Regions from separate parts of the Roseateles sp. L2-2 genome, predicted to be linked through region 2. Evidence: predicted binding sites of a transcription regulator. Region 2 holds the regulator's gene; the other holds the start of a gene.

Region 1 (11,388 bases), 920 kb from region 2:
TCCTGCCCACAGAGGGTCATCCAATTCAGGCAACGCAGTTGCAGGCATGGGGCCGCACCTGGCCAATCGCATCTTCCTTGGCGCGACCCCGCCGAGACCGACAGATACGCAAGGCTCTCCTATGGGGAGGCGGTGATGCCCTTTCCGCAGGTATGGAGCTCGACATGGTTGAGCATGCATTGAGCAAAGCGGGCGTTCGGGTCGTGCGCCCGGCTCCCCCGACCTACACGCGCGAACTTTTCCTTGAGCTCTACCGCGACGCGGCGTTCGATCTCGTATGGGTCGCGTCGCACGGTGAATTCGACCACTGGAAACCGCATGAGGTGCAGCTGGAGTTGGCGCGCCACCTGCCTAAGGTTGGCTTGGAAGAGCTATGGGGACTCGCGCCAGAGACCGAGGAGCGCCGACTGCTCTTCTTGAATGTCTGCGACGGTGCCCGGTTCGCCGACCCGGGCCTGCTCCCGCGAGTTGGCCTCGCTCCAGGTCTTGCTGCAGGATGTCAAGCAACCATCTCCCATCTTTGGCCGGTTCGTCTGTATCCCTCAGCGGCCCTTGGAGCGTTGCTCGGCCATGCAATCGCGCGTGGGCTGAGCTTCTTCGAGGCTTACGTGTCCGCGCTGCAAGGTCTTGCGAAACCTGCGCAGCACGTGGCGAAAGATCTCGAGCGCCTGTATGGCCGCCGCCAGGATGGGGGACGATTTGAACTCGTTGAGCGGCTGGAGATGCAGGAGGTCGATTTCAGCCGTATTGAGACATGGGGGTCGGCCGCGTTCTTTGAGTGAGCTTGAGTCAGCTCGGCATGTCGCTTTCCTGAGAGGCGCTTCGATGCGGCCCGACCATCTCCAACCAGGCAAGCTTCGCTCGGAATTCTTGCGCGGTTTTTTCAGCAAGGCGCCGATGGCGACGGGCGTCGTGCGTCGGTGATCCTCCCGTCATGGGACGACAGTCATACGAAGCGAGAGGTCCCTCTCGGGCGGACAGTGAGCCGCGAGGGCCGGCGGCATCGCCGCGCGCCGCCGCAGCCGCGAGGACCCGTCCGGTCGACGCGACCGGCCCTGTCGCGGCGGGCTTCCAGAACTCGCCGCGCATGACCGCGCAACGCGCCGACATCGCCCGGCTCTTCGGCGACGGTGCGAGGGCGGCGGCACGACCCGTGGTCCAGCGGGGCGCCACGTTCAACCTGGCCGGCGTCTCCGATGCGGCCGAACTGCGCGCGCACGGTTTCAAGCTCGAGGACGAGATCCGTTTTGCCGCCTCGATCCCGACGCTCGACGCGGCGCTGATCAATCTGGTCTTCGAGCACCTGACGAGGACCCAGTTGGAAACGAAGGTGCCGAACAAGGCGCCGGACGGATTCTGGAAACCGCTGATCACGGCGCGGCAGCAGCTCGGCGCGACGGACTTCGACGCCTGGTTCCTGCGCGTCGGCCTGGCTGTCACCGATATCCCCAACCTGCGCATGACCCTCTCGGATAAGGACTCCACGGCCTTCGAGAAGGCGCAGACGCTCGCCGCCAGGGCCACACCGCTCCCGCAGTTCGCCGGACGGAGCTACGAGGACATCGTGCAGGCGCTCGCCGGCCAAGGCTACGTCCGTCAGGAGCGGTTCCACGACGTCTCGGACGAAATGGCCGAGCCCTATGGGCAGGACGTCTGGACGTCCGAGGAACACCTCGTCGTGCGCATCAAGGTCGGCGGTCGCAGCATCAACGGGAGATTCCGGCGTCCGCCCCACGTCGTCAAGGAAGTGAGCAAGGTGCCGCACGCCTTCGGCGTGAGCGACATCCTGGCCAAGATGACCGACAACAACGTGCTGATCCCCGCCGGCACGCTGTACTCCGCCCGCGACATGCAGACCTGGTATTCGCAGAAGTCGGGCAACCAGTTGCCGGCCGACGCCTACCAGCATCCCGAGGCCTCCGGCAACCAGGGCTTCATCGACCTGTTTCACCGATGGACCGAGGGTGCGCACACGGCCATCGGCGCAGTGCCGGCGGTATCCATGACCGGCGTTCCCGCCAAACTCCAGCCCTACGTGCCGCGTTTCCAGAAGACGCAGGCGGCCGTCGCAGATTTCCGCGCCCTGCTCACGACCGCCGAGCGTGTCGCGGCGTCGCGGGGCGAGAACCCGGCCATCAACAAGATGCTGAAGGACCTCAACGTCAGCCATCATGCGGCGGCGCTCGCGCGGGTGGACGGCGCCCAGGACAAGCTCTATCAGACCAATCCGCAGGACTACGTCGCGAAACAGCACCTGGTGTACGAAGCGCTGCTCCGCTGGAAAAAGGCGCTGACCGACCTGCTGGCGACGGAGCCCCCGGTCAAGAAGAGGAAGCCGTACTTCCAGCGCCTGTTCCTCGATCTGGCGACCATGGTCAACGACCATGCGCCCGACGGCTGGGCAGCGTTGAAGAGCCCTCACAAGAAGTGACGGCAGCCCGCCGCAGCCAGAATGGCTCATGCACTTCCCGCTGACGCTGTTCCCGACCTCCGGCATGCACACCTACGACCCCGCCGCGCCCAACCTGCCCCACAACCCGTTCAACTCGATCGTCGGGCCTCGACCCATCGGGTGGATGTCGACGAAGAGCAAGGCCGGCGTTGTGAACCTGGCACCGTACAGCTTCTTCACGGCGCTGAACTACACGCCGCCCATCATCGGTTTCTCCAGCATCGGTCGTAAGGACTCGCTGAGGAACATCGAGGAGACCGGCGAGTTCGTCTGGAATCTCGCCACGCGCGATCTCGCGGAAGCGATGAATGCGACCTGCGCTCGGGTGCCTCACGGCGTCAATGAATTCGAGCTCGGGAATCTGACCGAGGTCGCCTCCGTCAAGGTGGCGCCGCCGCGCGTCGGGGAGAGCCCCGTCGCCTTCGAGTGCAAGGTGTCCCAGCTCATCCAGCTGAGCTCCAAGGACGACGAGCCCGTGGACACCTGGCTGATCCTGGGTCAGGTCGTGCTGATGCACATCTCGCCGTCGCTGCTGAAGGACGGCGTGTTCGACACCGCCGCGGCGGGGCTGATCCTGCGCGGCGGCGGCCCGGGCGACTACTTCGAGCTCGGGGAGAAGTTCTTCATGGCCCGACCGGACTGAGCGACCGTTGCGACGCGCGCGGACTTCAGATTTCCGGACGCTGCTTCGCATCGGTTGACGTCCGGCGGGCGGGGCTCGTTAGCTTGGGGGATGAGAGTCAATTCCCCTCACTCAGGACTGGGCGCCACGCCCGGGGCCGATGCCTGGTCTTCGGCCATCGACAAGTCTTCGACGACAGGCTCCGGGCGCGCGTCGGGCAATCCGCCAGAAGGCGCCGCCGACGGTCTGCGGGAACGTCGGCCGCCTGCCGCGGCGGGTTCGCGCACAGCGGTCGCGCCGCGCAGCGCCATGCCTCCCGGCATAAAGGCCATGATGCCTGACGCATCTTCCCCGGAGCTGCATCCGGCGGTCACGCGTGGCGCGCAGCTGCCGACCTTCGAGGCGAAGACCGCCCACCTGCCTGAGCAGCGTTTGAAGGCCAACGAAGCCCTGCGCGACAAGCTCGACGCCGGCATGTTCCCCTACCAGCGCATCGCCAAGGGCAACTACCAGCCGAGCGATCCGCTGTCGTCCGCCGTGGCGGACAAGGTCTGGAGCGCGTCGGAGCGGGTCGGCAGTCCCGGACAGAAGGGCCTGCTCCCGTCGAGCCAGGTCGAGCGCCCGACCGGCACGCTCGTCGACAACCGGAGCGGGCTGGTCGTGTCCGTGCTGGTGAATCACAAGGACAAGGACATCGCCGCCGTCTTCGGCGGGACGACGGCGGGCCGCGTGGCCGGATCGCCGGTGCGGCTGGCGCTGGGCAACGCGGAGATGGCGATCCCGCAATGGACCGCCAACGCGCGGACCGCGCTCGGACTGCCGACGAAGAGCCACGACCAGGCGCAGCGCGTCGTCGGCGCCTTGAAGGAGCTTCAACAGACGCCGCAGTTCAGCCAGTTCGCCGACTACTCCGTGTCGACGATGGGGCACTCCAAAGGCGGCGGAGAAGCGGCGTCGTCGGGGATCGCCAACTACTCGCTCGGTGCGCCGGTGAAGGTCACCGGCTTGTCGTCCGCGCCGCTCAACGACTCGCAGCTGCGCCAGTACGCGAAGCTCGGCATCGATGTGGCCGACGCGGAGCAGCACATCGACGTCTATTCCGTGAAGCTGGACGTGGTCCCCAACCTCGGCCATCTGTTGCGCGGCGTGGGCGCGACCGTCGTCGGGACGGAGCACTTCTTCTCCGGCGGACTGAGCGATCCGCTGACCCGCCACGTGAAGAGCGACCAGCTCATCCGCGCCCAGCTGACGCGGCAGGACGACGCCATCCGGCTCAGCGCCGGCGGCTGAGGACGCCGCCGGGCCGGTTCGTCCGGAAGCGGCGCCGGTCGGTCCGCAACATCACGAGGGCCGCGCCCAGCCCCGCCATCACCAGGGCGCCGGAGTCCGGCTCGGGCACGTCGTTGTCCGGCGCATCCGGGTCGCGGGGCGACAAGGCGAGGGTGCCGGCGTAGGTGGCGACGGCATCGCTGTTGATGCCGGACGCGATGATCGAATAGCTGCCCGGGTTGAGCAGCGGGGTGGCGAGCGTCCAGGTTTCAAACGGATCGCGGGTCAACTCCGCCGCCAGCAGGTCGCCGAACGGGCCGCGCAGCAGGACGCTGGTGAAGTCGATGTTCTGGTCGCCTCCCACCGCGGAGGAGAGCATGAGCTTCACCGTCTGCGGGCTGCCGATCGAGAAGGTGAAGACGTTGGAGAACGCGCCGGCGCTGGGCGTGCCGATGAAGCCGGCGCTGCCCGCGGTGAGGTCCAGCGGCCCGCCGTTCGCCGAAGGCTGCGCACCGGCACTTCCCGCCAGCGCGATGGTGCCGACGTAGGTCGCCAGGGCCGCACTGTTCGTGCCGCTGGCCGTGAGCGTGTAGCTGCCCGGCGCCAGGCGGGCGTTGCTGATGACGTGGCCGGTGAACGGGTCGGGCGTGAACTCGGTGGCGCTGATGGGACCGGAGGGGCCGGTCAGGACGATGCTGGAGAAGTCGAGGTGATGGTCGCCGTTGACGACCGACGACAGCAGGATGTTCACCGTGTTCGGATTGGTGAGGGTGAAGGTGTAGGTCTGGGAGAACACACCCGCGCCTGGCTTGCCGATGAATCCGGCGGTGCCGGAGGACAGGTCGACAGGACTGGCGCCTGCCGGGAGGCCATGCCTCCAAGGAAGGCGGCTGCGGCGAAGGCGATGAAGGGCGGAATGTTCATGGTGCGTTCTCCTGGTTCCTCTGGTTCCTCTTCGTTGAACGAGATCTCCGATCGGAACGGGACACCGCGGCGCGGCGCGCGAGTCAGCCGTTTGAGGGACAGAGGACCCGGTCGACCGAATTCGGCGCTCAACCCCGCGTTGGATTGGCCGATATTGCTGACATGAACATCACCAACTCCCCCAGCGTCGCCGCAGCCGTCAGCTCGGCCTCCAACGGCACGCCTGGCACGGTCGGCAACGCCGCCAGCCTGTTGGTGCTCCGCAAGGCCATGGACGTCCAGGAATCCGGCGCCGCCGCGCTGCTCGCCGCCCTGCCGCAGCCGCCCGCCCTGGCCACCGAAGGCTCGCTCGGACGCAACCTCAACACCTACGCCTGAATCCGCTGCCCGATCCGGGCTGACCGGCGGGCTCGACGGGGTCGCTGCGGAGGGGCAGGGTGCGGGAGCACCTGCGGCATGATCGAGGCCTTCTACCTCGCTGCCTCCTCCCATGCGTCTGAAGCACATGCAGTTCTACGGGCACTTCGATGCCCGCTGTGACGTCGCCGGCTTCAGCATCGCCCGGCTGCTGGCGAACAATCCCGCGCATCGCGTGGAGCCGCATGAGCACGAGGACGGGCATTTCGTCGTCGTGCTGGAGGGGCGCTACCGCAGCAGCGCCCGCGGTGTGACCACGCTGCTGGAACCGGGCGACGTGTTGTGGAATCCGCCGGGCACCCGTCATGTCGACACCTTCGCGGGTGCGGGTGGGCGTTTCCTGGCGCTCAGCGTGAAGGCCGGGTTCGCAGGGGCGCTCGGGCTGGCCGACGGTGGCGCTCGGCAGCTGTTGGGAGCGCCTCGACAGGCAGCGCTGAGCCTGGCGGGCCTGCCCCTGTCTTCGGACCTGGGCGGTCTGCTCGACTCGGAGGAAGCGTCCCAGCGTCTGTGCCACCTTACGCGCACGGTGCCCGGGCGAGGCGACGCGGCTGTTTCTGCGCGCGTCGACGCCCGCGAGCCTCTCTGGCTGCGGCGTTGCATGGAGCAGCTCCTGGACGAATGCGACCAGCCGCTGCGCCTCTCTGCACTCGCGCTGGAGGCGGGTGTTCATCCCGTGTCCTTGGCGAGGGCGTTCCGGCATCACTACGGCATCTCGCCCGGCCAATTGCAGCGGCGCGCTCAGCTGAACCGGGCGGCGCAACGCCTGAAGGGCGGGCAGTCGATCGCCGAGGTCGCGATGCAGTCGGGCTTCGCGGATCAGAGCCACTTCACTCGGCTGTTCCGAGCGGAATACCGCTGCACGCCAGCGGCGTGGCGAGCCGGGTTCAAAACGTTCTAGACGCCGCTCCGAAGGGCCGGGGAACATGCGCGGCATGAACACACCTCGTCGCTTCTGTTCCTTGTCGGGCGCCCGGCTGCGCCGTTGGGTCCTGCCTTCCGCGATCGTCATGCTTCTGAGCGCCTGCGCAGCGCAACAGGTGACGCCCGCCGAGGCTGCGCTCCTTGCTCAAGACCGTGCCGCGCTGGAGGCGCTTCCGGGCGCGACCAGCGTGCTGCTGCAGCGCCACGGCCGGGTGGTGGTCGAGCTGTACGCCCGTGGCGCCGATGCGCAGACCCTGCACAACACGCGGTCGGTGGGCAAGTCCGTCACCGGGCTGCTGGTGGCGGCCGCGGCGCAGGACGGCTTGCTGAAGCGCGAGACACCCGTGTTCGGCGAGCTCTCGGACGCGCAGCCCTTCGCGAACGATGGTCCCGTCAAGCGCGGCATCGTGGTGGAGGACCTGCTCACCATGACGTCCGCGCTCGACTGCGACGACAACCAGCCCGACAGCCCCGGCAACGAAGAGAACATGTACCCGCAGCCGCGCTGGCTGCGCTGGGCGGGCGACATGCCCACGCGCTCGGTGGCGCGGGATGCGCAGGGGCTGGGGCCGTTTGCGTACTGCACGGCTGGCGTGTTCCTGCTGGGTCAGGTGCTGGAGCGCCGGGTACCGGGCGGGCTGGAGGCCTATGCGCAACGGCGGCTGTTCGAGCCGCTGGGCCTCTCGACCTTGGAGTGGTCGCGCTCGCCCAGCGGCGAGACGATGACCGGCGGCGGCCTGCGCCTGCGCACGCGCGACTGGGCCTCGCTGGCGCAGATGCTGCTTCGCGAAGGCGCCGGTCCGAAGGGCCAGGTGTTGACGCCGGAACAGGTCGCCACGCTGCTGACCGTGCGACGGTCAACGCCTTTCGGCATGGAGTACGGTGAGCTCCTCTGGCGCCGCGACTATGAGCTGCGATGCGGCCGCGCGAGCGCCTGGCTGATGTCGGGCAACGGCGGCAACAACGTGCTGATCCTGCCCACGCTCGACGCGGTGGCGGTGCTCACGCGCACGCATTACAACCAGCGCGGGATGCATCAGCAGAGCGCCGAGTTCCTGACCGCGTTGCTGGAGCGGCATGTGTGCGGAGCGGAGGCGCAGCGCTGAGCCGCTAAAGTCCTTGCCATCGACCTCGGGAGTCTCAGTGGAGAGAGAGACTCCGAGCCGGTCGCTGCGTAGGATCCATCTCAGCCATGACCGACTACAAGCTTGCCAATTCGCTGGCGAATGATGCACTCGAACTGTGGGGCTCAGGCCAGCTCGCGGAGGCCGCCGATCGCTATGGCCGTGCCATCGCCATCTGTCCGACGTATCCCGATTGGCACGGCGCCTACGCCGGCGTTCTTCATCAACTTGGTCGGAACGAAGAAGCCACGCGCGAGTACGAGACCGTGCTGACGCTGGAGTTGGAGCAGGGCGCTGCGGAAACCAATCCCGCGGTGAAGGTGGCGAGATATTTTCTCGCCGACCACCTGAGAAGGAACGGTGAGCCTGCGAAAGCACTTGCGGTCCTGGCGCCGGCACAAGGCGCGTTTCCCGGCGACTGGCTGATCGCGACCGCGCGGGCGCTTGCTCCATTCGCAGTCGGCGAGATCGCCGAAGCGAAGGCGGTGGCTCAGCAAGCGATCGGCAACGCGGAGACAGAGTCCAAGAAGGCGGAGCTTGCGGAGCATCTCAGCGAGGTGCTGGGTGGAAAGGTCGGCGAGCATTAGGATTGCTTGCACGGGCTTCGACCAGAAGCGTAGTGCAGCTGACCTTTTTCGCTCCGTGCGCCGCAGTTCTGAGAGAGCGACGGCTCCCCGGGGAGGAGGCCCACGGACATGCAAATCATCTTTCTCGCGCTCTTCTATTACCCGCTGTGGGGCATGGCGCTGCTTTGGTGGTTCTGCCGAAGCTCAGGGCCGACGAGGGACGTTCGCATGCGCGGATTGTTCGCACTGTGCGTCGCTGCAGCTGCTGCAATTGCATTCACGCCTGCCACGTTCGGCACGGAGGGTTCTGCCTTCTTCGTTCCTTGGTGGATTCGTCTTCTGGATCGTCAGCACACGCTGCTGATCCCTTGGGCAGGATCGGTTGTCTTTCTCGTGGCGATCGCCATTAACTGGTTCACAGGGTCAACCGCCCCGAAGCAGCTGCCACCGCCCGCACAGCGCCGACCAGATGATGCTCGATCCCACCTGATGCGTGAGGGCCTAGTCCGACCAGCCCCAGGAGTTGACGAACACAGTACTGCCGACGAAACCAGGAGTTGATACCGAGGCGCTGCTTGGAATCGCAGGATGACGCGGCTCAAGCCGCAGCGGCAACGCAACGCCAGGGCATTGAAGCGGCCAAGTCCATCGATGGCGTCATGCTCATACCTTGGCGAGGAACGCCGCCGCATCACCTGCTTCGCACTTCCAGTCTGCGAAGACCCCGACCAGGTCGCATTCCACGCAGTGGCAGGCAATGTAGTACCAGCGCACGTCATGGGTTCCTTCGTACACGGAGACGCCGGACACCAGCTCGAACACCTCGTTCTCGCACACGCACTCGTGCGCCTCCGGCGAGGCTTGTTCGAGGTAGTCCGCACTGTCGCCCATCAGGTGCTCCTGCCCGCAGTCGGTGCAGGTGCGGATCGCCACACCAGCCTCTTCATCGGTCTGCAGCGCGAAGGTCCGGCATCCGCAATCGCATTTGGACGTGGCAAACCTGGTGGCCTCATGGCGATTCGCAACGCTGTAGCTGCGCAGTTCGGCTTGGGTGTCTCCGGAAGTGGTCCCGTACCAGTATTCGCCCTTCTTCGTCAGTGCCATTGATGCTGCTCCGTTCTTCAAGATGGGATTCCCGGCAGGCATGCCGCCGGCCTCGCCCGTATGTCTGGATTCTGCCTTGGGGGCCGGTGCGTCATCGTGAACCGCTTGGATTGCGGTGAGCGTCAACGGGAACTGCGGACACCCTCCAATGACCATTCTCGGAGACTGCGGCCATACAGCCTCGGACTCGTTCGGCGCCTTTCAGCCGTAGGCAGCGACGGCAGCGCAGCGGAAGCGGAAGAGGACATACGATGCACGGCCCCCCAGTCCCGCTCACCTCCTAACGCACCAAGCCCATGCTGTACCGCCTCTACTGCTCAAGCGGGAACCTCCACGGAATTCCTGAGTACATCGGGTACTCCGAGATTGGTGATGACGGCTACTGGAAGCGCTATGTAGAGATTGGAGCGAATGGGATTGCCTTGCGCTACGACCGAGCCCATAGTGCCGACACTTTTGGCGTCCTACCCGAAGGACAGTGGGACGAGACGGAAGCGTCGCTGACGGAATACGGCAATCTGACCGCCATCTCCGCTGAACTGTTCGAGGCCGTCTGGCAGACGACGCGTTGTGTCAACGTCGGCTAACAGCCTCAGCCTCAGCCTCAAGCCAACGGCTGATCTGCAGCAGAAGCGAACCCTCGGCCCACCGCTTTCGTGATCAGCACCTGCCTCTGCCGTTCACAATCCGTCGCCATGAATGTTGAAGTCGTCCCTATCGCCGAAACCCACGCGGAAGGTTTCCATGCTTGTCTCGACGCAGTGGCCCGGGAGAAGAAGTACCTGGCCCAGATCGAGGCGTTGCCGCGCGAGAGCATCAAAGAGTTCGTTCGTGAGAACGTCGCCACTGGTGCTGCGCACTTCGTTGCCATCGACGGCTCGATGGTCGTTGGTTGGTGCGACATCCTTCCTGCTTGGGCCCACGCGAACCGGCATTGCGGTTCCCTGGGAGTGGGCTTGCTTCCTGCCTATCGAGGGCAAGGTGTCGGACGGCGCCTGCTTGCCGCATGTCTTGCGAAAGCGAAACAGAACGGCATCACAAGGGTCGAGCTTGAGGTGCGAGCTGACAATCAGCACGCCATTGGGTTGTATGAGCGCATGGGGTTTGTGCGCGAAGCGACGAAGCGCAACGGCATGCGCTTTGATGGCCATTACTTCGATTCGATCCAGATGAGCCTGCTCTTCGAAGACGAGCCGTAAGGCGAGTAATGTTCGTCCTACTTCGCGTGGGGACTGTCACTCGAACTCTGCGCGAATGACCGCAGCGCCCGGCCCGCCGACCTTCACGACCCGCTGACGTCGCCCTTGCCAGAATGCACCATGGAAAAATTCTTGAAGTTCTTCAAGACGCACCGCAAGGTATTCGGCCTGCTGGGATTGCTGCTGGTGGTGACCAACCCTGAGTTGCGCGCGCTGATCATGCTGGCGGATGCCGTCGGCGCTGGACTCCTCCTGCTGACGATGAGCGGCTATTTGAGGCTCGTCTGGCAGACCGTCATGTCGCAGGGACCCGACGTGGCGAGCAAGACCTGGCACGCGGCCATACGAGGTCTGCAGGGCATGGCCATGAGCCGTAACATCCTGGCGTTGGGCCTGATGGCGCTTGGCCAATGCCGATGCCTGCTGGCACTGAAGCGTCCCACCTGATCTCCGGCGCGGCCTGTCGGCCTGGCCGCACGGTTATTGATTCTTGGACGGATAACGCCGACGAAGCTCCTCCACGGACGCCGCGACCAGCTGTTCAAGCACAGCCGAGTCGACGTCGGCGAGCTTCTTCACATACAGGCAGCCTTTGCCCGCCTTGTGCTTCCCCAGCTCGCTGAGCCAGTGCTCTGCGTCGTCCCAGTCCGGCGCCAGATAGAGGACGAACTCCTTGCCTCGGAGCGCGAAGCCCACGAGGCTGGACGTCCCCGAACGTCCGGATGCGTAGGTGTAGTGGTAGCTGCCGAAGCCCACGATGCTGCCGCTCCACATCTTGGGCTGCTCGCCT
Region 2 (11,388 bases):
GTCGTTTCGATGTCCGCGGGTGGGCGCGGCGGATCTCAGGGGATGGGGTCAGGTCTCGACGGGTAGCGCCACGTCATTGACGACGAACTCGACGAACTCGGGCACATCGGGCGGTACGACCTGGCGGACTGTGGAGAACGGCAGGCGCTGGAAGGCGCGATGCCAGAAGTCCAGGGCGCGCTGGTCGTCGCGAAAGACGCAGACCAGCCACGGATGGTCCGAGGCGAGGATCGTCTGCCGGATGACCTCGGTGGCGATGCCCTGATGGCGGTACTTCGGCAGCACGTAGAGATCGCCGAACTCGAGGATCGTTCGCTGGATCGTGCCATCGCGCAGATTCTGGTGACCGACGAGGAGAAGGCCGGCGACCTCGCCCTGCTGGCGAATGAGGTAGGCCCAGTCGAAGGCGTCGGGATCCCCCAGCCGGCCAAGGAAGCCGGAGAGCGAGCTGAAGCGCCCGTTGGCATCGATGTCCTCTCCCGACCAGAACGAGGATTCGAGCTCGTAGAACTGCCAGAGGTTATCCAGCAAGGTCGCGTCGGCGGGCGTGACGCGGGTCAGGGTGATCGAGGGAGGCGTCATGAGGGCGCGTGGAGATGGGAATCGAGCGTCGCCGCGACGTCGCGGCCGACGCGCCGCACTAGGTCGAAGCGAGCGGGGGTCAGGCGTTGCCTTCGGGATCCACCGGCTCTGAGGCAGCAGCGGCAGCGACCTTCCGGTTCCGAATCGACGCCCGCTTGAACGCCCACTTCTTCAAGAGCTCGGCCACGTCCGGATCCGGCGCCCGCGGATCACACATCGCTTCCACCTCAGTCCTGGACTTGAGATGGAAGACGGATTTCCTCGTGCGATGAATGCTTCGGGACATGGCGTTGATCGTAAGGCGCGCCTCCTTTGAAGTCATTCCGCATATAGGACGTCTGGGCAACTTCTTCTGTCGCTCGACCATCCAGGCCTACGCATCGGTTAGCCGAAACGGAGTTGCCAGTCATCGGACGCCTTGAGGAAGCTGGAATGCGTCGGTGTCGATAGCGTTCACGCAGCTGCCACGCTAGATGACAGCCATCAATGATCAAGCGACCGTCAAGGAGGAAAGACCATGGCTCAGTTCATCATCAACAAGAATGTGCAAGCCAACGGGGACTACGAGGTTCACAACCTGTCAGCCGGCTGCGCGTACATGCCTCTGCCGCAGAACCAGATCGATCTCGGCGAACATTCTTCGTGTTCGGGGGCGGTAACTGCCGCTAAAAGGCAGTGGCCAAACGATCGGATCAACGGCTGCTTCTACTGCTGCAAGGCATGCCACACGACGTAGGCGATAGCCGCACTCTGAAGGGCTACAGGGCACCATTTAGCGCACGGCCAAAAAAACACGAGTGCCACACGCTTCCGCGCGGGCACTCGTCGGGTGGAGTATCAGGAGGCGGCTTTCACCGCCCGCTGTTCCTGATCAATCGTCCATGCGGCCGGTGCAGTTTGCCGTGGAGGTGATGTAGGACCACGAGCCGCTGACGCCGTTGGCATCGGTGGCTTTCAGGCGATAGGTGAAGCTCACGCTTCCGCCGATCGAATAGTACCGATCCGCCGGATAGAAGTCTGGAATCGATCCGATGCTGCGCTGCAGGGTATAGGTATATCCGGGCGTCGAGGTCCAATAGACCTCGCCGGTTGCCTGCTGGCTGGCGCAGCCGTAGCTGATGGCTCCCACTTGGACGAACGGTTGAGCCGGGACAGCTTGGCAGACTTGGCGGACTTGGGTTTCAGTACGCAACAGATTCAGCTGGGCAGTGCAAGATCCAACGCCGGCTTGGCTGATGACTTTTGTCCGTTCCAGCGTTGCATCGAAAAACGCCGTGATCGGCACGTTGCCACGGCTGGTCTGCACAAAGCAGTTGGCTGGGCCGCCGTACCAATACAGCGTGACATTTTCGTTCCGGCACTGCTGGACGTAATCATCGCCGGGCTTCGTTTGCGCAAAGGCAGAAGAAGAAACAAGGACCATCGCCGCCGCAGCGACGAGTTTCAATTCGCGTTTCATTAATATCACTCCCTGTAGGAGCTTTGCACTATATCGAGTGCCGGTTCCATCATTTCCTATCGTTTCCACCAAGTAAACAAACATTAAGCAGTAGTTTTAATCGCGCTCGCGGATGCGATTACCAAACGGCACTGCAATGCGCCACTGTAAAGTCTTGCAGGTGTAAGGATGGGGTTTTCCTCAATTTCTCTGCGAAGGTGATTCTGAGTTGGAACACCTGGGCCTGGCGATATGGCGGCAATGCCTTCCGCCCCAAAACAAAACGAGTGCCACACGCTTCCGCGCGGGCACTCATTTTTTTTGGGGGTCTGGGGATTAGGGGGCGGTCTGAAACTCGACACGGTCAGGCCGTCGGGAGGGAGTTCTGCACCTGGCGGCCGTGTTCTTCGACGGCTGCGATCTCGATGACCGTGAAGTAGCTGGCGACCTCGTGGAGGAGCTCGATGGCGATATCGCGGGGGTTGCCGTTCGTGCGGCTCGTGCTCGCGGAGAAGTCGAGTTCCTGGAAGAACGAGGTCGCGTGCGCGAGGCGGTTGCGCAGATTGGCGATGGCGGTGCGGACGGTGATGTCCTGATCGAGCACGAGCGCATGCTTGTAGAAGCCGCCGTCTGCGCCGACCCCATAGTGATAGGGGTTGCCGGCGGCGACGCTGAGCTGCTCCAGCGTGCGGTCGGAGTTGAGCGCGAGGGGATGGCGGTCGAGGAACGGGACCGAGCGCTCGCCGGGATTGGGGTCCAACTCGATGTGTTCGAGGGCGAGGAATTCCGAGAGCTGGAAATTGCTGTTGGCGACGGATTGGATGAGGCGATTGGAGGGCATGGAAGTCCTTAACTAAATGACAGTTGAGGGACGACCACCTGACCTGTTGAATGCGGAGGGTGGGCGAGATGTCAAAACACGCTCAGTCAACGTGCGACCGTCCTTACGGATAGGTCCATCTCGCCCGAAGATCGGGAAAAGCAAGATGCCAGATTGGCAGTCAACTGAGCGGTGTTTTGAGCACCTGGAGAAATGATGCCCCCCTAGCTCCATCCACACAATTGCTCACACCAGCCGATTTCCCATTAGAGCAAGTCAGCGAAAGACAAGAACCTGCTATAGCTGCCCGGCGCTTGATTTATCAATTAACACGACGAAGCCGTTCAACATTCGCCAGCGCGATCGGATCAAAACGGCGGTAATCCCAATGGGGTATGTCCCGCTCCCTCGTCAATCTCTCAATCCCATCCAGCACCACATTAGGTCGATCGTGACTCAACAAGCCAAGCAATTGATTCTTGGCTGGTGGATTCGTTGCCCTGGAGAAGACCTTAAATGGCCCATGATGGCGCACCGCAAAAACAAGCATTTCAGGAAACCAAAATTCACCTGCCAGTTTCCTATTAAGAAAGCACACAAAATCAGCCTGCATCAAGCTCTCGACGCTCAAAGCTGAACCCTCACAACGCTTCTTAAGCAAATCCGCACGAAGTGATGCCTTCCCAAGCTTCAGTCTTATATTTCTTTGATCCAAGGATTCTGCGTTCTCCCATATCTGACCGAACGACCCTTCTTTCTCGCGCGAGCGATTCAAGCGGAAATCATAGTGATAGCTGGCATGCAGAAGAATCGTCAACTCGTCAATTTTTTCCTCGTCCAATAGCATGGCGACGATGCAAAGAAATATTTCATGAACGAAAAATCGAGCCGCGTCGAATTGAACATCGCTATAAGATGATGCATGCGGAGGTGGTTCATACAGAAGCACCAAACGTTCAAACATACGAATCAGTTTGGGAACCAACTCCACCACGTCCCCGTATTGCATCACCACCCCGAACACGTTGACAAACTCCTGCTTTGCAAGGGCGGAGGATTCGATCAGTTCGACGACTGCTTCATCGAATGGCGGCTCAACGCTTGAAAGCTGCAACGCATTTGTAGACTCAACAAACGCCCGAAGGTATTCGTCAAATGCACCTCGACGGAAATCCTTGCCATTTCTGTACGCGTCAATTACACGACGCGCTAGCGAAGACGTCCCAGGCAGGGCACTCCCGCTAGCCTCCGTGATGTATGAAGGTGCCTTGCCGAGAGTGGGTCGCTGGTCAACCGGCTTGTTATACACCCAGCGGACCAAACGCTCAAACTCTTCCACATAACGATCGCTTTGACTGAGATCAATATAGATGCGCGACTTATAGTAGGTAGGCAGGAACGGATTACCCTGCTCATCCCTCTCCGCAATTACGGCCACAAATTTATCTTGCTTCTGTTCTGCATAAATCTTCGCAGAAATAATTTGAGCTTCCGTACCGACGCCACCTTTCCTGGAATCGGTCTTCTCAGCATATAAGCGATCGCAAACAATAATTACTTTCGTTATCTCTGGGCTAGTGACCATCCGCTCCATAAACGAAATCGTGTCGTGGCCTTCTCGCAGATCCCATTTGTCAAGTTCTACGTGTATTCCACATTCAGTCAGCTGTTTGGCCAGATCCTTTACCCACTGCTCATGATCCTGATTGGACCAACTGTAGGAGATGAATACTTTTCCGTCATAAACCGTCATTCTTAAACCTCCCTAACGATCATCTTGTAGTCCTTAGTTCCTTCAGAACCCAAACGCCAACCTCACCCCACCCCAATGCCTCCCAGCAACGGTGACGGGTGCCGAAGCCTCCTTGAGCAGCACGAAGTTCCCGCCGCCCATATCCCGGCGGTAGGTTTGCAGGAGGAACGGTCGTTGATTCCGGGCTGACGCCAGCCCTGTCCGGTCGTTGAAGATCCGCCGGTAGCGGCTGTTGGCTGTATTCCAAGCCACATCCCCCGCGCGCTGCGGCTGGCAGTACCGCTTGTTATGCGTCGCCACGTACCCGTTGCGGTCCACCGCGATGCAGAACACCACCTTGTCCGAGAGCTTCAGCATCCGCTCCTGGACCTCCGGGAACAGCTGATCCGCGATCTGCGTGAATCTCGTCGTGAACTGCTGCGGGTCGGTCCCCGCGATCGCCTGGTACTGCTCGTCGAAGAGCGCCGAAACGTCGATCCGCTTCTCCTTCACCGCGCGTTCGAGCAAGCCGGTTATCTCCGCCGCCGCCCCCTGCACCGCCTGGATGTACGGCGAGTCCTCGACCTCGACGCCGCTCGACGCGATCTGCTCGATCATCTGCTCCGACAGCCGCAGGAAACGGTCGCTGCACGCGAACGCCGATTCCAGCTTGCGCATCGCCTGCTGGATCTCCACCCCGAGCTCTCCCGAGCGCTCCGCCAACTGCTGCGTCGTCGCCTGGCTTTCCTGCGCCGATTTCGCGATGAGGTCGACATCGACCTCCACATCCGCGAACGCCTGCAGGATCTTGCTCTGACCGGCTCCTCCCGAGCCGTCCGCCCTCAGCTCCCGGCTGAAGGTCTCGATCCGCGCATCCAGCGTCCCCACCGTGCCCATGATGGCCTTCGACGACGCCTCCACCTGCGCCGCCAGGTCCTTCACCGCATCCGCCACCACGCCGAAACCGCGTCCCGCCTCGCCGGCGCGCTTGGCCTCCACCGACGCGTTGAACGCCACCAGCCGCGTCTGCAACGCGATCTTCGTGATCTCGGACGCCGCCCCGGACACCTGCCGCAAGGTCGACACGATCCCGCCCACCTCGTCGCCGACGCCGGACAGCGCCGTGCGCGCGCGCTCCACCGCCTCGCGGGTCTGGTTCGTGGATTGGTTGATGCCGTCCTGGGCGTGCCGCACCTGCTCCAGCTCGGAGCCCAGCGCCTGCATCGCCTGCGCCTGCGAGGTCACGACCTTCTGCGTGTCCTCCAGCAGTCCGCGGACTTCGGCCGCGTCGCGGCCCAGTTTGGATACGCCGCTCGACAGCTCTCGAACGACCTTGGTGGTGTTGCCTTGCAGCGTCGGCTCACGAAAGCCAACCTCGGCTCCCCCCACCGACGCGTCAGGCGCATCCTTCCCGGCGCGCCTGCGCCATGAGTCCCACATCGGACACTCCCCTCATGGTTCTTGGACCACAAGGATTGCGGCCGCGTATGCGGCTCGTTTTACCAGTCGCGCAGCTTCACGCGCAATCGGGCAATCGCTTGACTGTGCAGCTGGCACACCCGCGATTCGGTCACCTTCAGCACCGCAGCGATCTCTTTCAGGTTCATGTCATGTTCGTAGTACATGGACATGACATACGCCTCGCGCTCCGGCAGGTTCTTGATCGCCTCCACCAGCGCCTCGCGCATGCGGTGGTCGCCCAGCATCGCCATCGGATCCGCCGAGTTGTCCCCGACGTGCCGGTCCAGATAGTCGTCGTTGTCCTCGCCTCCGGAGATGTCCTCCAGATAGACCAGCTGCGTCCCGCGCACCTTGCCCAGCATCTCCTGGTACTCGGTCAGCGAGATGCCCATCTCGACGGCGATCTCGGACTCCTGCGGCGGGCGGCCCAGCTTCTGTTCAAGCTTGTGCACCGCGCTCTCGATGGAACGCTGCTGGCGGCGGTTGCCGCGGCTCATCCAGTCGCTGCCGCGCAGTTCATCGAGCATCGCGCCGCGGATGCGCTGCGTCGCGAAGGTCTCGAACTGCACGCCCTGCGCCGTGTCGAAGCGCGACAGCGCGTCCGTCAGGCCGATCAGGCCGACCTGGATCAGGTCGTCCAGTTCGACGTTGGCCGGCAGTTTCGCGATCATCTGATGCGCCAGCCGGCGCACCAGCGGGCTGTACTGGCGGATCAGCGAGTTGTTGTCGAGTTGACCCTTGGCGGTGTACATCGTCTCGTCTCCAATCCGGCGTCAATGCGCAGCGAGGGTCACGCCTTGCGGGGCGCGGCCAGCCTTGGGCTGCCACATCGGCCGCGGACGCAGCGGCATCGCATCCGCAGCGCTGTCCAGCGCCGCTCCGGGCACCGACGCCAGCAGCAGTTCGCGCGCCATGTGACGCATCTCGTGCGTCAACGGCGCCGTCACCGGCTGGCGGGGATCCAAACAGGCCCACTCGCGCAGCACCGCGCCGAGGAAACCGTCGCCGCAGCTCGACAGCTGCTGCGCGATCCGCTCCGCTAGGCGCAGCTGCGGGTTGCAGGCCAACAGCAGGCTGTAGACCATCAGGCCCGCGCGCTGCGTCAGCCACTTCATGCCGGCGTAGGCGTAGGTCACGCTCTGCACGTCAGTGTCGGCCAGCAGCACCGGTCGCACTTCGCGCGACACCAGCACGCGGCTGAGTTCCGCGGCGCTGGCGTGCAGCAGGATGACGTCGGCATACGGCGCCGCGTCGGTCACTGCTTCCAAAAACTGTGCGGCCGAGCCGTTGGCATTGACGTAGCGCATCGGCAGGCCGCGCGCGGCCAGGAAGGACACCTTCGCCGACAGCGGTTCCACGCAGGCCGCGAGGTCCACCGCCGCCAGTTCCGACGCAGCCGAAGCCTGCTCGCCCGCGTCCACGACCAGCGTGTGCAGGCCGAGTTCCCCGAACGCCGCGCACATGCCTTCCAGCAGCGCGCCGCTGCCTACGACGTGCGGGTTGCTCACCACCGGCACCACGCGCACGCGCGCCGTGGCGAACAGACGGCGCAGGCCGTCGGCCTGGTCCTTGGGAGCATTGCTGAAGTCGCGCATTGGGCTGCTCTGTGTCTCTTGCGTGTTCCGCCCCAGCGCCCTGTCCCTCTCGAAAGGAACCGGCCAATGCTGGAGCCGTTACCGGAAGTTTCGCCCCGGGGGCCACCCTCTGACCGGGAATTGAAAGGGGGAAACACCCCGCTTTTCTCTCCCGTCACCCTCACCTCGTGGACCTCTCACACAACGACGTCGAGCCACTCCCCGTCCCAATGGAAAAAGGGGGAAGAGCCCGAGCCCTTCCCCCTTTCTAGAACTTGTGACCGGCTTTGGCAACTCCCGTCCCCGGGAAGCCCCCTCCGATCGAGCGGTCAGCCCTTGATCAATTCATCCCCATCGGCGATGCGGCGCCCGCGCCTCCCGCCATCGTGCCGGCGGTGAAGATCAGGTTGACGTCGGAGGCGTCCACGCGCCAGGCCGACTGGCCGTGGCTGCGCAGCGCGCGCTGCACCAGGGCCTGCGACGACAGGCGATGCCAGTCTTCCGGCACGCGCTGGCCGTTGGTGACGCCCAGCACGCGCAGCTTGTGGCGGATCACGGTGTCCAGCGCCGGGGCCAGCTTCACCGCTTCGTCCAGCTTCGACAGGATGACGCCTTGCGCTTCCGCGCCGCGCCACGCGCCGACCACGTCCTCGATCGTCTCGCCCTGTTGAGCGGCGTTGACGACCAGGATGCGCTTGATGCTCTTGTGCGCCAGCATGTCCAGCAGCTCGGCGGTCCGGCTGTCGCGCTGGGCCGTGCCGGCCGTGTCGATCAGCACCATCTTCTTGGACGACAGCAGGTCCAGCAGGTCTTCCAGCGACGCGCGGTCATGCGCCGTGTGCACCGGCACGCCGAGGATGCGGCCGTAGGCGCGCAGCTGCTCGTGAGCGCCGATCCGGTAGGCGTCCAGCGTGATCAGGCCGAGCTGGCTCGCGCCGTACTTGGTCGCGAAGGCCGCGGCGATCTTGGCCGTCGTCGTCGTCTTGCCGACGCCCGTCGAGCCGATCATCGCGAACACGCCGCCTTGATCTTCCAGCGGCGGTTGCTGCTCGGCCGTCTGCACGTTGCGCGACAGCACGTTGGCGGCCCACGCCTGGGAATCGGCTTCCTCGGTCGTCTGCGCCGGCAGACCTTCGACCAGCTTGCGCACCAGGGCCGGCGAGAAACCGGAATCCAGCAGCTTCTGCGTCAGGCGAGCCTGCGCCGGCTGGCGCTGCAGCTTCTCCATGAAGGCCAGCGCGCCGAAGCGCTCTTCGATCATGCCCTTCATCGCGCGGAGCTCGGTCATCATCTCCTGCTCGCGACGCGAGGACGCCGGCATGTCGTTCAGCGGATGGTTGCCCATCCCGCCGAAGCCGTGGCCGATGCCGCCCAGGTCCTGCATGGCCTGCTGCTGCACGCGGATCTCGTCGCGCAGCACCGGCGGCACAACGCGCGGCGCGGGGGCCGGCGCGGATTCGTAGGCACGCTCGTCGACGCGACGGGCGCCCAGGGTCTGCATCGCGGAACGCGCGCGCTGATCGCGCTGCGCGGCCATCGAGGCGACCGATTCATTCATCTGCGTCTGCGAGTACGCCGGCGCCGGCTCGTCCATCATCGGATCGGGCAGGCCGTTCATCTCGGCCGAACGGCGCTTGAGCATGCGCTCCCGGACATAGTCCTGGAAGGACAGCGTGCTCATCGCCATCGCGTTCACGTCCTCGCCCACCGAGCCGCCGAAGCCAGGCTCGGCGCGCTGCGGGGCCGGCGACGCGGCCAGACGCTGCTTGAGCGCCTGACGCGGTTGCACTTCTTCCCGTTGCTGCTGGCGCTGCGGCTGGGCAGCCGGCTGGCGCGGCGCGGCGGCGCGGGGCGCTGCGGCGGCGGCACGCGGCGTCGAGGCGGCGACGCGCTCGATCTGCGACATGCCTTCCGGCGCCATCGCCAGCACCTCCACCCCTTCGGGGCAGGGCTTGTTCGAGAGCACGACCGCTTCGTCGCCGAAGGCCTGGCGGACCAGGGCCATGGCTTCGCGGGAATTGCGGGCGGTAAAGCGTTTGACGTTCATGCCGTGCCTCCGATGATGGAGCCGATGCGGATCGTGTGCGTTTCAGGAATCTCGCTGTGTCCCAGCACCTTCAGCCGCGGCGCAGCGCGCTTGAGCAGACGGGCCAGGGGAGCGCGAATCAAGTCGGGCACCAGCAGGCAGGCGGGCAAACCGCGATCCTCTTGGGATTGCGCGGTCTGCGCGGCACTTCTTGCAAGCGTGTCGGCCACACCGGGATCCAGCGCCGCGCCGTGAGGCGAGTGCAGGGCCTGCGAGACCAGACGTTCCAGCTCGGGATCGAGGGCGATGACGTCGAGCTCCTTGGCCGGTCCGTAGATCTGCTGCACGATCGCCGGAGCGATGTGGATGCGGATGCGACGGGCCAGCTCGGCGGGATCGGTCGTCTGCGTGGCGTTTTCGGCCAGGCTTTCCACGATGGAACGCATGTCGCGGATGTGCACGCCCTCTTCCAGCAGGAACTGGAGGACTCGTTGCAGGGCGGCGACATTGACCATCTTGGGAATCACGTCTTCGATGAGTTGGGGCGCTTGCTTGGTGAGGTGATCCACCAGCTGCTGGGTTTCCACTCGACCCAACAACCGGGCCGCGTGAACTTGCAGCAAGTGTGAAAGATGAGTGGCCACCACGGTCGCGCAATCAACGACCGTAAAGCCCGCCATTTGCGCCATATCCCGTTGCCGCTCCTCGACCCAGACCGCCGGGAGTCCGAAGGCCGGGTCCGTGGTGGGCGTCCCGATCAGCTTCTGCGTCGCGTGACCGGGGTTGATCGCCAGCCACATGCCCGGATAGGCCTCCGCCTCGCCGATCACCGCGCCGCGCAGCGTCACGCGGTACTGGCTGGGGCGCAGCTCCAGGTTGTCCCGGATGTGCACCGACGGGGGCAGGAAACCGATGTCCTGCGCAAACTTGCGGCGTACGCCCTTGATGCGGCTCAGCAGGTCGCCTTCGCGGGTCTTGTCGACCAGCGTGATCAGGCGGTAGCCGACTTCCAGGCCCAGCGTGTCCACGGCGACGACGTCGTCCCAGGAGGCTTCGGCATCCGGGTTCGGCGCGCCCGGCACGGGGGCGGCGGTCTTGCTGCGGGCCTCGGCGGCCTTGGTGGCCTGTTCCTTGGTGCGCAGCCAGTACGCCAGGTAGCCCAAGGCGCCGGCGATGATCATGAACACCAGGTGCGGCATGCCCGGGATCAGGCCCAGGATGAACACCACGCCCGCGGTGATGGCGACAGCCTTGATCGAGCCGAACACCTGCGAGCCGATCATCTGGCCGACGTCCTTGTCCTTGCCGACGCGCGACACGACCAGGGCGGAGGAGACGGAGATCAGCAGCGCGGGGATCTGCGCCACCAGCGCGTCGCCGACGGCCAGCAGGATGTAGCTGTCGGCGGCCTGGCCGGCGGACAGCCCGTGCTGGACCACGCCGATGACGAAGCCGCCGACGATGTTGATGAAGAGGATCAGGATGCCGGCGATCGCGTCGCCGCGGACGAACTTCGAGGCACCGTCCATGGAGCCGAAGAAGTCCGCTTCGTCGCCCAGTTCCGCGCGGCGGCGCTTGGCTTCCTTCTCGTCGATCAGGCCGGCGGACAGGTCGGCGTCGATCGCCATCTGCTTGCCGGGCATGGCGTCCAGGGTGAAACGCGCGCCGACTTCGGCGATCCGCTCGGCACCCTTGGTGACCACGATGAAGTTGATGACCACCAGGATCGCGAACACGATCAGGCCGACGGCGAAG

What was found. The regulator FliA, encoded in region 2, starts transcription of late flagellar genes. The targets are predictions, from matches to a motif close to CTAAAGTTTNNNNNNNNNNNGCCGNTA.
Region 1: the regulator FliA is predicted to act here: its motif matches at 5,395-5,421, upstream of ACQZ13_RS04560 (putative motility protein).

Annotation. Positions count from the first base shown of each region.
Region 1 is NZ_CP192509.1:975,228-986,615, forward strand. It holds gene ACQZ13_RS04535 (CHAT domain-containing protein) at 1-782, shown strand, start outside; gene ACQZ13_RS04540 (hypothetical protein) at 1,088-2,431, shown strand; gene ACQZ13_RS04545 (flavin reductase family protein) at 2,460-3,095, shown strand; gene ACQZ13_RS04550 (hypothetical protein) at 3,408-4,364, shown strand; gene ACQZ13_RS04555 (FxDxF family PEP-CTERM protein) at 4,348-5,139, opposite strand; gene ACQZ13_RS04560 (putative motility protein) at 5,430-5,645, shown strand; gene ACQZ13_RS04565 (AraC family transcriptional regulator) at 5,758-6,582, shown strand; gene ACQZ13_RS04570 (serine hydrolase domain-containing protein) at 6,617-7,711, shown strand; gene ACQZ13_RS04575 (tetratricopeptide repeat protein) at 7,798-8,316, shown strand; gene ACQZ13_RS04580 (hypothetical protein) at 8,425-8,856, shown strand; gene ACQZ13_RS04585 (hypothetical protein) at 8,959-9,399, opposite strand; gene ACQZ13_RS04590 (hypothetical protein) at 9,696-9,986, shown strand; gene ACQZ13_RS04595 (GNAT family N-acetyltransferase) at 10,095-10,598, shown strand; gene ACQZ13_RS04600 (hypothetical protein) at 10,719-11,045, shown strand; gene ACQZ13_RS04605 (DUF1801 domain-containing protein) at 11,079-11,388, opposite strand, start outside.
Region 2 is NZ_CP192509.1:1,900,102-1,911,489, reverse strand. It holds gene ACQZ13_RS08705 (GNAT family N-acetyltransferase) at 49-582, opposite strand; gene ACQZ13_RS08700 (hypothetical protein) at 662-868, opposite strand; gene ACQZ13_RS08695 (hypothetical protein) at 1,100-1,318, shown strand; gene ACQZ13_RS08690 (hypothetical protein) at 1,454-2,041, opposite strand; gene ACQZ13_RS08685 (hypothetical protein) at 2,385-2,861, opposite strand; gene ACQZ13_RS08680 (toll/interleukin-1 receptor domain-containing protein) at 3,163-4,593, opposite strand; gene ACQZ13_RS08675 (methyl-accepting chemotaxis protein) at 4,636-5,796, opposite strand; gene ACQZ13_RS08670 (RNA polymerase sigma factor FliA) at 6,072-6,785, opposite strand; gene ACQZ13_RS08665 (MinD/ParA family ATP-binding protein) at 6,807-7,628, opposite strand; gene flhF (flagellar biosynthesis protein FlhF) at 7,948-9,654, opposite strand; gene flhA (flagellar biosynthesis protein FlhA) at 9,651-11,388, opposite strand, start outside.